DNA from 2 places in the Paenibacillus sp. P32E genome. Region 2 is predicted to be linked to the other one. Evidence: riboswitches for the same ligand, from Rfam matches in the RefSeq annotation. Region 2 holds a riboswitch; the other holds the start of a gene.
The links. Region 2 has a riboswitch for S-adenosylmethionine ahead of metA (homoserine O-acetyltransferase MetA). Riboswitches for the same ligand answer to the same signal wherever they lie in the genome.

Region 1: another riboswitch for S-adenosylmethionine. It lies ahead of A3848_RS04905 (methionine ABC transporter ATP-binding protein); the one in region 2 lies ahead of metA (homoserine O-acetyltransferase MetA).

The regions. Positions count from the first base shown of each region.
Region 1 covers NZ_LVYY01000003.1:207,495-214,883, reverse strand. Annotated here, with positions in the region: gene A3848_RS04930 (NAD(P)/FAD-dependent oxidoreductase) at 1-313, shown strand, start outside; gene A3848_RS04925 (YuzB family protein) at 325-579, opposite strand; gene A3848_RS04920 (NifU family protein) at 662-910, shown strand; gene A3848_RS04915 (MetQ/NlpA family ABC transporter substrate-binding protein) at 1,124-2,002, opposite strand; gene A3848_RS04910 (methionine ABC transporter permease) at 2,062-2,730, opposite strand; gene A3848_RS04905 (methionine ABC transporter ATP-binding protein) at 2,730-3,746, opposite strand; SAM riboswitch class I at 3,845-3,987, opposite strand; gene A3848_RS04900 (Cthe_2314 family HEPN domain-containing protein) at 4,063-4,824, opposite strand; gene A3848_RS04895 (UbiD family decarboxylase) at 4,837-6,606, opposite strand; gene A3848_RS04890 (COX15/CtaA family protein) at 6,662-7,389, opposite strand, start outside.
Region 2 covers NZ_LVYY01000008.1:73,913-81,301, reverse strand. Annotated here, with positions in the region: gene A3848_RS09115 (ROK family protein) at 1-593, shown strand, start outside; gene A3848_RS09110 (HRDC domain-containing protein) at 874-1,893, shown strand; gene A3848_RS09105 (1-phosphofructokinase family hexose kinase) at 2,030-2,974, shown strand; gene corA (magnesium/cobalt transporter CorA) at 3,046-3,981, opposite strand; SAM riboswitch class I at 4,409-4,547, shown strand; gene metA (homoserine O-acetyltransferase MetA) at 4,635-5,564, shown strand; gene A3848_RS09090 (aminotransferase class I/II-fold pyridoxal phosphate-dependent enzyme) at 5,711-6,877, shown strand; gene mqnC (cyclic dehypoxanthinyl futalosine synthase) at 7,127-7,389, shown strand, end outside.

The DNA.
Region 1 (7,389 bases), on a different contig from region 2:
ACGGATTGTTGTGGGTCAGTATTATAATGTGGCTGATTATCCGGAGGTTTATGTGATTGGGGACTGTGCAAGTCTTCCCTTTGCACCCAGCGCACAGGCGGCAGGAGCGCAAGGTGAACAGGTGGCACAGATTATTCAAGCACTATGGCGCGATGAAACACCGAAGCTGCACAAAATCAAGCTGAAGGGCACCCTTGGCTCTCTGGGCAAAAATGCCGGCTTTGGCCTGATGGGCCGCCGTTCTGTGATAGGACGGGTTCCCCGCCTGCTGAAAAGCGGTGTGCTCTGGATGTCCAAGCGGCATTTCGGCTAAAAAAACCGGGACTAGTCAATTTCAAGATTGTCCCAGGCTTCCTGTTCCTTAATGGCTGCCTCAATGGCTTCTTCAAGCGCTTCAGGAGTTTCTGCTTCAATAATTTCACCGTCAAGCATGGCAAAGGGCTGCAGATAGCATTGCCCGCAATTGTTCAGACAGCCATATTCGATGACATCATATTCGGGATTTAGTTCCAGCTTGCGCTTCAGCGGTTCTGTGCCATGACCGATATTGCTGGCACAAAATTCAATAAGTGGTCTCATGATGTTCTCCTTATTCTGTGTGAACCATTTTATTTTTTAACTTTTTGTACTATAATAAGCATACGAAAGGAGTGATTGAGAAATGAGTGAGAATGTACAAAGCGCCACCATGTATGATGAAGTACTGGAAGTGCTCGATAAACTTCGTCCGTTCCTGCAGCGCGATGGCGGTGACGTCGAACTGATCGATGTCGAAGACGGCATTGTTAAGTTGAAACTTATGGGTGCCTGCGGCAGTTGCCCAAGCTCCACGATCACGCTTAAAGCCGGGATCGAACGCGCCCTCCTTGAAGAAGTAGACGGCGTGGAAGAAGTTATTCAAGTATTCTAATCCCGTATCATAACGATCCCGGCCTTCCGATGAAGAAGGCCGGGATTTTTTTATTATAGTGGATTTCACATGGCGTATCAACTTTTAGGGCGGACAGGTACAGGTACCGGAGTAGCAGAGCTATTAGTAAAGACCAGAGGCTGCCCGAACAGCCACTTATGGCTACCCTGCAATCTCTGGTCTGAATTTCACCTCTCCAGTTATGAATCCCTCTTAGAACGCAGGGATGATCGAACCTTGGTATTCCTTTTCAATAAAGGCTTTGGCTTCCGGGGAAGTCAGTGCTGCAGCCAGCTTCTGAATGGCATCAGAGTCCTTGTTGTCAGGACGGGCTACCAGCAGGTTGGCATACGGAGAATCTGCTCCTTCGATAAACAATGCGTCTTTGGTTGGAACAAGGCCTGCCTCCAGCGCATAGTTGGTGTTGATCAGGGCCAGATCTACTTCATCCAGCTGGCGGGGAAGCATAGCAGCTTCCAATTCCACGATTTTCAGGTTCTTTTTGTTCTCGGTGATATCTGCTGTGGTGGAAGCGATATTGGTATCGTCCTTCAAAGTGATCAGGCCATTTTTGGCCATCAGGATCAAGGCGCGTCCACCGTTGGTGGCATCGTTCGGAATCGCTACTTTTGCGCCGTCAGCCAGCTCATCGATCGATTTGATTTTTTTGGAGTAGGCACCAAAGGGTTCAACGTGAACTGCCGTAACGGATACCAGATCCGTGCCGTTCTTTTGGTTCTGGTCATCCAGGTAAGGCTTGTGCTGGAAGAAGTTGGCGTCCAGTTCTTTCTCGGCCAGCTGTGTATTGGGCAGGATATAGTCCGTGAATTCTTTGATTTCCAGTTTGATGCCTTGCTTTTCAAGAAGCGGGGCAATTGCCTTTAGAATTTCCGCATGCGGTTTCGGGGATGCGCCAATCACCAGCGTTACCGGTTCAGCAGACGGCTCGGTTGACGGCTCTGTGGATGCATTCGCAGCCGGGGCCTTCGTAGCCGCAGAGTTCGCTGCATTGTTGGTATTATTGTTGTTGCCGCAGGCTGCCAGCACCAAAACCAAGGTCAAGCTGAAGAATGTGAGCAGTACTTTTTTCATCTGTAAATCCCCCTCTATTGTGTATGTGTGTATGAATAAGGCTTGTATATGGAAGTACCTTATTTCCGGGTAAAATGTTGAACCAGCCGGTCACCGGCCATTTGCAGCAGCTGCACGAGAATCACCATTAGCGCTACCGAGATTATCATGACTTCCTTCTCATAGCGGTAATAGCCGTATCGGATAGCCAGGTCACCCAGACCTCCGCCGCCGATCATCCCCGACATCGCTGTGTATGAAACTAATGTAACAATGGTAATGGTCACTCCGGCTAGCAGACCTGGACGGGCTTCCGGCAAAAGCACGCGCCAGACGATTTGTCCGGTAGTAGCCCCCATCCCTTGCGCCGCTTCGATCACGCCCCGGTCCACCTCGCGTAGAGCCGTTTCCACCAGCCGGGCGAAAAACGGAGCAGCACCGATTACCAGCGCCGGAATGGTTCCCAGAACACCGATTGAAGTTCCCATGATGCTTTTGCTCAAAGGAATCAAGGCGACCATCAGGATAATGAAAGGCACGGAACGCAGGATATTCACCACGAAAGATAATACCGAGTAAACCAACCTGATAATATAGTTATTTGATCTTCCCCATAAATATAACACAATTCCGAGTGGTAAACCAAGAATAATTGTGAAAATTCCGGAATAAGCCAACATTCGTAGTGTAGCTATGCCCGCATCCAGCATTTCTTCCCAGTTAATTTCGTTAAAATTCAAATTCCCCATTAGCCGAACACCTCCACATCAAGACCTTGCGCTGTCAGTTCGGCAAGAGTTGCCTCAACCGCTTCCAAGCTGCCTTCAAAGCGAACCAGGAGCTGGCCGTATGGTACATCCTTGATCGTTGATATCGTTCCCTGAAGAATGGCAAAGTCCACACCCGTTCTCCGGACCACATGGGAGAGCGTGGATTCATAGGTCTTTTGTCCAAGGAATGTGATTTTGACGGATGTGCTGTACTGTCCATGTACTGCATCCAGCGCTACACGAAGCGGACCTTCATGCTGGTGTTCACTGCGGATAAAATCCTTCGTCACTTCATGCTGCGGCTTCAGGAATACCGTGGCTACCTCGCCTTGCTCGACTATTCCCCCGCCATGTATCACTGCAACCCGATCGCAAATACTCTGAATGACATGCATTTCATGGGTAATCAGCAAGATGGTCAGATGAAACTTCCGGTTGATGTCCAGCAGCAGCCGCAGGATTGAATCGGTCGTCTGAGGGTCCAGTGCCGAGGTAGCTTCATCGCATAGCAGCACATCGGGGTCACTGGCTAGGGCCCTCGCGACGCCAACCCGCTGCTTTTGCCCTCCCGATAGCTGGGCCGGGTATTTACGGCTGTGCTCTTCAAGACCTACGAGCGACAGCAGACCCAGAACCTTCTGTTCAATCTGTGCCTTGGGTGTTCCCGACAGCCGCAGCGGAAATGCAATGTTATCGTACACCGTCGCGGAAGACAGCAGATTAAAATGCTGAAAGATCATACCGATCTTGCGGCGCCGTTCCTGAAGCTGTCCTTGACTGAGTGAGGTCAATTCCACTCCGTCCACCCATACTTCGCCTTCCGTCGGGCGCTCCAGCAGGTTGATGCAGCGGATCAATGTACTTTTACCGGCACCCGAGTGGCCGATGACTCCAAAAATCTCCCCTTTTTGAATCGACAGGTTCAGTCCGGAGAGCGCCGTTGCAGCTTTGCTGCCTTTTCCGTATACCTTGGTCAAACCTTTCAGCTCTATCAAACCATTTGTCCTCCCCAAGTAACCCATATGAAAACCAAAAAGACCTCTTACGATCATTTGCAGATCGAAAGAGGCCCTGTGATTGTATTAACCATGCCTTCTCATCTGCCAACGACCGCAAACCAAGCGGCATTGTAGGAATTAGCACCATGACATTTGAAGAGAGCGACGAGTATCGCTTCACCTACAAATCGGTTGCCGGGCTTCATCGGGCCTATCCCTCCGCCGCTCTCGATAAGAGTTTATTATGAAATTAGTTCCCGCAACATGTAAGCTGCTAATGTAAGCTCAAGTATAGTAAGTTTAAGTTTTTTTGTCAAAGGGAACTTTTTACTGAGGAAGAAGGCCCGGGCTTTAGATTGGCGGCGATTTTACTCTTATGCCACTGCTCATTGCTGTATTTGAATGCTGCTGCCAAGGTCTTACATGCCATTTCAAGGCTCTGCTTCAAATCCTCAAGATGGCTATCCAGATCCTCCAAATGAATTCTGTCATGAAGTCCCTGATGCCGCTGCCACAGATCATCCTGCATTTCAGCATTCATGTAATGGATCTCGGCGTTACGGCGCTTGCGCAGATTCTCCAGCGGCTCCCGGTAGGAATGCTTAATTTCCTCCAGTTCATTAGCCAGTTCTGTATGCTGCTTAAGTAAATGAAACTGGCGAAGCACTGTAAAATAGGAGAAATGGGCTTTGACCTTGCTGGTGTTCAGATCGTACAGACTGTTGAGCACCGTACCCAGCTTGTCGAGCAGTGAAAACACACGAATGAAGCCATCTTTATAAAAATAAACATATCTCGCATATTCACCCTGCTCCATAGGGGACATATCATCCATGTAACCCGCTACAACGGATTTGCGGAAAAAGGCAGCCGCGAACCAGCTTTGCTCCAGCTCGTCCAGTGAAGAGATTAGACCGCGCGTCCAGATTTCAAGCTTGCGGTATTCGTGGTTACGGTCTTCATGCAGGTTCATGTCCTTGCGCAGCATGGATGCGAGCCTGGCCATATTGTCCATCGCTTCAGCCAGCACACCGCTGTTCTCACGGGGCGGCTCTCCGAGTAATATCCGCAGCATCCTGTAACCTCCTCAGTGTGGGAAATAGCTTTTCCAGTTGCGGTCAACCCGCTGAACAATATCCTCGCGCGGAATCAGCTCCTCCGGATACTCCCGTTTCATTCTGGCATCGATCACAAGGGGCAGCTTATAGCCGATATGATGGCGTTTGATCTCACATTCGGCGTATATATCACTGGCCGGATCGAACCTTGTGAACACCGTCCACAGAAAAGAGGTTTGAGTCCGTACTGTATCTGCGGCGTTATCCACCACTATCACGAGCGGCCAGGCCGTTTCCTGGGCTCGCAGAACAGCGACTAGCCGGGACGCAAGTTCAGGATCTTCTTCATAGGATGCACCGGAAACGGCTAAACATCCCCGGCAGTAAGGAATTGCCTGTGAGACACCTGAAATTAGTCCTTCTGTGTATGCATAAGGAAGCTCACGTACTGGACTTCCCACTCCTACCATTATAGCCTTGCTGCTATTGTTCAATGGATTCACCGGATGCCCTTGCTCATGCTGGGAGACATTGCTGTATACCATAAGATCCGAGGCGGGATTGAAGCGCTCCAGTACGTTCTCCAGCAGTCTCGGGAAATCGGTCAGCTCGACCGGCTCATCAGTCAGCAGCAGGAATTTGGTTAAGGACAGCTGGCCTTCCCCCAGAATCCGGTAGGCTGATACCATCGCTTCGTTAGGGTAGCTCTCTCTCACGACAGCAGACACCAGGGAATGCGGACCGCATTCCGAGTACTCCCACAGTGCTTTGACGGACGGCATTAGCAGCGGATACACCGGAGCCAGCAGCCGCTGTATGTACTCCCTGAGGTAGTAATCTTCCTGGTGTGGTTTGCCGACGATAGTTGCCGGATAGATGGCATCTTTCCGGTGCCAAATCCGCTGAACGTGCATGACCGGAAAATCGCGGGGTTTGGAGTAATAACCATAGTGATCACCAAATGGTCCGTCCGTATGACGCTCTTGGGGCGTGACCAGTCCGCGAATGGCAAATTCCGCTTCAGCGGGAATCCGGTGCCCGCCCATCGGGTCCTTGACCATCTGCAGCTTTCGGCCCAGCACCAGAGAGGCTAGCATCAGCTCCGGTATCCGTTCCTGTACTGGAGCCGCTGCTGCGGCAATCAATGCCGGAGGCCCGCCTAAAAAGACGGATACCGGAAGGGTCTCTCCGAGCAGTTCCGCCTCCCGGTGATGGAAGCTGCCTCCTTTATGCTTTTGCCAATGCACTCCCACCTTGCTGTCATCATACATTTGAATCCGGTATATCCCAAGGTTATGGTCATTCGGCTGAGTAATGCTCTCTGTATAGACAATGGGCAGAAGGATCGATGGACCTCCCTCCTCCTGCCAGCTGGTGATGCGGGGCAGCTCCTTAAGGGGATCCGTACTGCGGCAGACGCCAAGTACCGGGGCTTCTCCCTGCGGTACATTCCGGGTTCCCACCTTAAGCAGGTCCAGGAGCAGCCGTTTTTCCTTCCATATCCCGGACGCTGTTGGCGGCAGCAGTGTTTCGGCTGCACTCACCATCGTCTTCATCAGCTGCTCCGGACGCGTTCCGAAGGCCTGATTGGCCCGGCGGACCGTTCCGAAGAGATTGGTTGCCACCGGAAACGGTGTTCCGGTTACATTCGTAAAGAGCAAAGCCGGCCCTTCCTCTTCTACGACACGCCGATGTATCTCTGCAAGCTCCAAATAAGGATCCACCGGAGCATCAATCACGGCAATATCCTTATCCCGGCGGAGCTGTTCAATCCATTGACGCAAATTTCCGTATCCCACTATATCGTTCCTCCTCAAACAGGGCGTTATCTCGCAAAAGTTTGATGAGCGTAGACTATTTATTCGCTCTTTCCAGCTGCCATACGCGCACACTAATGTAGCACAGAACACCGAAGAGTCCGGCAATCAGGAGGATATGCGCCAGTGCGGCAAAAATGTACAGCCGTTCATTATATAGGGTATGAACAACAGCAGCACCGCTGAATACCTGAAGCAGACACAGAACAACAGCAGCACTCCCAAGTGCCCTCACCTCAGGCAGAGCTTTATGTTTCCAGAAGGCTAAATGTCCCAGGCAAGCGATCAGGAGAAACAGCAATGCCGCTGCAACCCTATGCGTGAACACAATGCCCACACCGCCAGACAGCTCCGGTATCCATTCCCCGTTACAGAGCGGCCACCCGGAGCAGCCTCCCTGGGAATCCGTATGGCTGACATAGGCCCCAATATAAACCACTATATAAGAATATAACGCAGCCGCCCATGTTAAGTTGCGGAAGCCTTTGCTGACGCGTGGTCCCGGAGGAGGCGGATTATCCCCCAGCGCATACCGCCTTTTCGACCCGAGCGCAAGCATCAGCGAGCTGGCAAAAGCGATCAGGGAGAAGCCCATATGCAGTGCCATCACCGCAGCCGACTGCGATTTAATCACCGCAAGCGCTCCCATTCCTCCCTGCACCACCACAAATAAAAGCGTCAGCAGAGCGTACACCATCAGATCTCTCCGTTTACGCGCATAACGCCAAAAGGCCAGCATCGAGACAAGGGACATCAGGCCAGCCA
Region 2 (7,389 bases):
CAGTACCTATCGGCTTCGATACGGATGTGAATGGTGCGGCGCTGGGAGAATACAAGTGGGGTGCGGCCCAAGGGCTGGACAGTTGTCTCTATATCACAGTCGGCACAGGAATTGGGGCTGGTGCGGTAGTGGGAGGTAAGCTTGTTCATGGCCTGTCTCATCCCGAAATGGGACATATTCTTGTGCGCCGCCATGCGGAAGATACTTTTGAAGGTTTTTGTCCTTATCATGGCGATTGCCTGGAAGGACTGGCGGCAGGTCCGGCGATTGGCACCCGCTGGGGCAAACCGGCAGGTGAGCTGCCGGCGGATCATCCGGCCTGGGCAATGGAAGCCCACTATCTGGCGCATGCGCTGATGAATTACGTGCTTATTCTCTCGCCGCAGAAGATTGTCATGGGTGGCGGAGTCATGAAGCAGAGCCAGCTTTTCCCGCTGATTCATACACAGCTTCAGGAGCTGCTGGGCGGCTATGTTCAGCATCCTGCACTGAATGAGGCCATCGGCAGCTATATTGTTCCGCCGCAGCTCGGGGATAATGCGGGTCTTTCCGGAGCGCTTGGACTGGCTAAGCTGGCATTGGACCGGGAGTAGCGGAGGCCGGCTAAGCCATTTTTGCCCGGAATAAAAAGAGATTGACTGTTTCGCTATAAATAGGTATTGTAAGCATTAACAGTATAGCATCCAGAGGAAGCACCTCTTTCACGCAATTCGTGAGAGAGGTGCTTTTTTGTGTGTAAATTTAAGGATGAGTAGCCTTCAGATTTTCAGCCATCCTTTATTATCCTGGGGCTTTGGCTTGTCCGGCAAAACTCGGAATCCGGCCAGCACGGGAATGATGCATACTGTAAGACGAGGAAGGTAGGGAATGCAGATGCAAATTGTATTTATGAACCGTTTATCCAGAATATCCGGGGCCGATCAGGAGGTATTCGCCCAGCTCTGGATCGGGGAAGAAGAAGGCCATTGGCGCCTTGGCTGGCGTGAATTCTCCGGTATAGAGGAAATGGGTGACAACTTGTGGTATGAAGGCGGCTCCTGGAATGAGATGCTTTGCGTTTACCGGCATGAGCTCGCGGTGAAGATGGGCGACGGTTATCGGCCACTGATTGATGGTTCCTTTCACGATGAGGACAGCCTCACCGGCACCCGCAATCAGGAACAGCTGAAACTGCAATATTTCAGCGAGCATCATGGCAACGAATCCGTCTATGAAGAGTTGTGCGCCTGGCGCCGGGGGAAGGCCTCCAGTGAACGGAAGGCGCCTTACATTCTTGCCAGCAACCGGCTGCTGCGGATGCTGAGTGCCTTTCTTCCCCGTACACCGGAGGAGCTGCTGCAAATTCCGGGTGTAGGCGAGGGCAAAGCCTCGCAATACGGCGGAGACTGGCTGAGCATCACCTCTGCCATAGAGCGGGAGCATAGTTTTCCACTGGGCTGGGTGCATCAGGCCGTTGATGAGGAGCGGTTTATGGCCTGGCAGTACAAGCAGAAGGAGCTGAAATACAAGAAGCAGCTGGAGCGGCTGCGGCTGCGAAGGGTTCTGCTGCAGGGAATCGAGGAAGGTCTTGGGATGGAGCAGTTGAAGGCACAGGGTGGTGTGAGCCGGCGTGAGGTGCTTGAAGCTGTAGAAGAACTGGAAAAAGACGGATACTCCGTGGAGAAGCTCATTGCACTTGAAATGGCGGATGTATCCCCCAACGAGCAAGCCGAGGTATGGACTGCCTACGAGCTTATGGGAGATACCTTCCTGAAGCCTGTCCTTTACAAAGCCTATGGGGAAGGCTTCTCTCCTGCAGAAGGGTTGGATGTCTACTATGAGCGGCTGCGCCTAATCCGCATCCGTTACCGGCGGGGGCAGGCGGTTCAACTAGGTGTGGCAACGAATTTCTAGGCAGTCTGGTCATCCTCTTCAGAATCATTATTGGAAGTGTCTTGATTGAAGCACTCCTCATGGAGACCTCCCTTTAGGAGAATACTGTATCTTGGAGTAAAATACATGTATTCCGAGTAAAAAGGAGAGAGACCCGATGATCGTAACATTAACGGTTAACCCCAGCGTAGATGCCAGCACAGGGATTGACAAGGTAGTACCGGACCACAAGCTGCGCTGCAAGGAGGCATCCTATAAACCTGGAGGTGGCGGGATCAATGTCTCCCGGGCTATCCACAGATTGGGCGGAGAGTCCTTGGCTCTGTATGCATCTGGCGGACTTCACGGGCAACTGCTGCATGAGATGCTGGGTATGGAGGGTGTCAGCCACCAGGAGATCCCGATTTCCGGACAGACGCGGGAAAATCTGATTGTCGTGGAGGAATCAACAGGGCAACAGTTCCGGTTTGACATGCCGGGCCCCCATTTTATTGAAGGCGACTGGGAGCAGTGCCTGGATCAATTGAAGTCGTTGACCGGGAAGCCTAGCTATATTGTGGCCAGCGGCAGCCTGCCTCCAGGCTGTCCGGCAGATTTTTATGGCCGCGTCATTGAGGCAGTGAAGCCATGGCAGGCGAAGGTTATTGTGGATACCTCGGGCGAAGCACTGCAAAAGGCTGCGGATGCCGGAGTATATCTGCTCAAACCCAATGCACGTGAGCTTGAGGAGCTGGCTGGACACGCAATTACAGGTGATGCGGAGGTTCGGGCAGCTGCGCTGGAGCTGATCGAGCAAGGACGGACAGAGGTAGTATTGGTATCCCTTGGCGGCGAGGGCGCTTTGCTGATAACAAGGGATGGCTGTGAACATCTCAAGGCTCCTGAAGTTCCTGTACTGAGTGTGGTGGGAGCCGGTGACAGTCTGGTAGGCGGGCTGGTCTACAGCCTGGAACGGGGCTGGCCGCTGCGCCGGGCCGTTCAATTCGGAATCGCCTCTGGAGCGGCGGCCGTAATGAACCCTGAGCGTCAGCTGTGTAAACGCGGAGATGCGGAACGATTGTTCGCGCAAATAGAGGCGGCAGATGCAGAAGCTCTAAAGTAAACCAAAAAGACGAAGGCTTCCTTACCATGCGGTATAGGGGGCCTTCGTCCTGCTTATTCGTCCAGTATGATTCATAGCCATTCCTTTTTACGGAATATAACCAGCATCCCGCAGCCAAGTGTAACCATGACGGCAATGACTCCATAGTAGCCGTACCGGGTATGGATTTCAGGAATATTATCAAAGTTCATCCCGTAGATCCCGGTGATGACCGTCAGCGGCATGAATATAGTGGTAATGGCGGTGAAGACTCTCATGATCTCATTGGCACGGTTGGCGATACTGGATTGGTAAGCTTCACGTAAGTTCCCCATGAGATCGCGGTACGTTTCAAAGGTTTCAGAGATCTTGACCGCATTTTCATAAATATCGCTAAAATACTTCTGCAGCTGATCATCGATCAGGCGGAGGTCTTTTTTGTTAAGTGTGTTGATAACTTCCTTCTGTGGTCCCAGCATTTTCTTCAACCAGAGAATTTCACTCCGCAGACCGATGATCTCGCTCAAATGCGATTTCTTGGTGTGCATCAGGATATCCTCTTCGAGTTTCTCAATCCGCGCTTCAATCCGGTCACCGACGGAGAAAAAGTTGTCTACGACAAGGTCGATCAGCAGATAGAGGAACCGGTCCGGCTCGCTGACTTCCTGCTCCCACAGAACGGGCTTCAGCACGCGCAGCTCGTGAATCTTTTGCTTGGTCACGGTAATAATGAAATGTCTGCCCAGAAACACGTTGAGTGCACGGAGGAAAATCTCCTCATCATCAAAACGGATGCTGTTAACTACAATAAAATAATGGCTTTCGTAAATTTCAAGCTTCGGGCGCTGATCCTCTTCACTGAGGCAGTCCTCCACGGCTAAATCATGCAGATTATACAAAGGCTGAAGCAGCTCCAGATCCTCAACATCCGCATCAATCCAATAAAATCCCTCTGCGGGGACAGTCAATGTTTCTTCAATGTCATCCACAGGGGTAAAAACTCCTGCGTTTACCAACCGGATTTTCATCTGATTCCACTCCTCTTGACCCTAGTCTTCTCCAGGGTCTGTGCTAATATAGGCACAGGGAAAAATCAGCTTGGCCGGAGGTACGGTCAATCCATGAGGCCAAATGACAGTTCGAGGGCATGAAGAAGAAATGCTCCCGCCGCCGGCAAGCTGATGTTAATCCTGTGTGGTTGCTCTTTCTGGACGCTTAACTGCGAACTCGGGTCGCCTTCCATTCTTCTCTCACCTCTTCTTTTCGTCAGGTAGGGCCTTTGAAACCCTTGTCTAGTATAACCTCCGGGTATAGGTCTTTCAAGCTAAATTCTTGAGGCTGTAAAGGACCCATTAGCATTGTATGGACTTGACGAAAAGGAGGTTCATGATTTAAAGTGAATTTTAAGAAAAGCATTTAACGTTATGTGACTTTTTCTCAATTGAATACAGCTAAATCTTATCAAGAGCAGGTGGAGGGACTAGCCCGATGAAACCCGGCAACCGGCGTGTGAACGCACGGTGCTAATTCTTGCGGAAGCTTTTGCAGGTAAGCCTTTCAGGCTGCTTGGCACAAGTTCTCTGGCAGATGAGAGAGGCGCATATGACTAACAGATATATGACCTTTCTCGCCCGAGAAAGGTCTTTTTTATATTCAGCTCAATGAAGGAGTGGAAACTGATATGCCAATTAAAATTCCCGACAGTCTGCCGGCGAAAGAAGTTTTGTCCGGAGAAAACATTTTTGTAATGGATGAAAGCCAGGCCTTCCACCAGGACATCCGCCCGCTGCGAATCGCCATTCTGAATTTGATGCCTACCAAGGAAACCACAGAGACACAGCTGCTGCGTCTGGTCGGGAATTCACCGCTTCAGGTAGATGTTGTGCTGCTGCACCCGAGCTCCCATACCTCGAAGAACACTTCGGCAGAACATTTGAAGAGTTTTTACAAAACCTTTGATGAGATCAGTGACCGCCGCTTTGACGGGCTGATTGTAACCGGCGCTCCGGTGGAGCAGCTGGAGTTCGAAGACGTGAACTACTGGGAAGAGCTAAAGGTTATATTTGAATGGAGCAAGCACAATGTGACCTCGACCATGCATATCTGTTGGGCGGCACAAGCCGGGCTGTATCATCACTTCGGCGTACGCAAGGTTGATCTGGACGAGAAATGTTTTGGCGTTTTTCCGCACACCGTGAGCCATACTAACGTGAAGCTGCTTCGCGGCTTTGATGAGGTGTTCCATGTTCCGCATTCCCGGCACACGGATATCTCGCGTGAAGATATTCTTGCGAATCCCGAGCTGCAGATTCTTGCCGAATCCGAGGAAGCTGGAGTGTATCTGGTTTCAACGCTTGACGGAAAACAAATTTTTGTGACCGGACATTCTGAATATGATCCATTTTCGTTAAAATGGGAGTATGACCGGGATATTGCCAAAGGGATGGACATTGCCATTCCGAAGCACTACTATCCGCAGGATGACCCGCAGCGCACACCGCCGGCTGTCTGGCGTGCCCATGCCAACTTATTATTCGCTAATTGGCTCAATTACTATGTATACCAGGAGACCCCTTACGATATAGACCAGGCTGATTATTTAGTATTCTAAAAATATAGGATTCTATATATTTCACTTTATCGATTATCCTTCTATTTCTCACTGAAATGGTACCATCCTTTGAAGGACGGCGAAGCCATTTCTGCTTGATATATAGAAGAGATTTGCGCATACATCACACTTAGGAGGCAGCAGCAATGGATGAGAAACTGAGGATTGAGAGCAGATTGGCACAGATAGGTTCACTGGAGGACCCGGCTACAGGAGCGGTTAATTATCCGATTTACAACGCGACGGCATTCCGTCACCCCAGACTCGGGCAGAGCACGGGGTTTGATTATATCCGTACCAAGAATCCTACCCGCTCGGTGCTGGAAGAAGCTGCGGCACAGCTGGAATCGGGCGACGCGGCTTTTGCCTGCAGCTCTGGAATGGGGGCGTTGACGACAGTGTTTGCCTTGTTTGGACAGGGTGACCATCTGGTGGTTTCGCTGGACCTGTATGGCGGAACCTACCGTCTGCTTGAACGGATTCTCTCCAAATACGGCATCAGCGCTTCCTATGTGGATACGAATGATCTGGACGGGCTGGAGGCTTCACGGCTTCCGAATACCAAGGCTGTATTTATTGAAACGCCTACCAATCCGCTGATGATGATTACGGATATCGAAGCGGTCTGTACATGGTCACGCCGTCATGGGCTGCTCACCATTGTCGATAATACGCTGTTGACGCCCTTTTTCCAGCGGCCGCTGGAGCTGGGAGCGGATATCATCGTTCATAGCGCAACCAAATATTTGGGGGGGCATAACGATGTCCTCGCCGGACTGATTGTAACCAAAGGCACCGAGCTTTCTGCAGAAATGGCAATTCTTCATAATTCACTGGGGGCAGTGCTTGCGCCGAACGACAGCTATCAGCTAATGAAGGGGATGAAGACACTTGCTCTGCGCATGGAGCGGCATGAGAGCAATGCCCTGGCGATGGCCCGCTATTTACTCGAGCATCCAGCCATCGCTGAGGTGTTCCACCCCGGACTGCCCGATCATCCCGGCTATGAGATTCAGAACCGCCAGTCCTCAGGCAACACCGGAATCTTCTCCTTCAAGGTAAAAGACGCCAGATATGTCGAGCCGCTGCTGCGTCATATCCGTCTGATCGCCTTCGCCGAGAGTCTGGGCGGCGTGGAGTCACTGATGACCTATCCGGCGGTCCAGACCCATGCCGACATTCCGGTGGAAATCCGCGATGCGGTCGGCGTGGATGACCGTCTGCTGCGCTTCTCTGTAGGCATTGAGCATGTGGACGACCTGATTGCAGATCTTGGTCAGGCGCTGGAAGCTGCCCGGGCCGAGCTGGAGTAAGCATCCGTTCAGACTATGGCAGCTGAATAATGAACTTGGCAGCAGCCTCAAAGCGGAGGCTGCTTTTTTTTAGAATATATGGATTTAAGTGTTTCACCATCGAGTCACAATATTGTTCCCGCTGCGAGGTAAAGGTTTTTCAAGCCGTTCGGATTGTGATACGATGGAGTAACGAGCTTATTTAAAAGTTGTACAAATTTTATTTATCCATTCTTATATAGTATGGGCATAAAAAGGAGGCTGCGAACGATGAGTGCGATAGATCTGATTCTGGACAAAACGCTGAAGGGTGAACGTCTTGGCCTGGAGGACACGATTCGGCTGTTCGAGAGCAACGAAATTGAGAAAATGGGCGCTGCCGCTGATATCATCATGAAACGCTGGCATTCAGACCCGCTGGCTACATTTGTGATTGGCCGCAATATTAATTATACGAATGTATGTGATGTGTACTGCCGTTTCTGCGCCTTTTACCGGAAACCGGGCTCGGAGGAAGGTTATGTGCTTCCGGA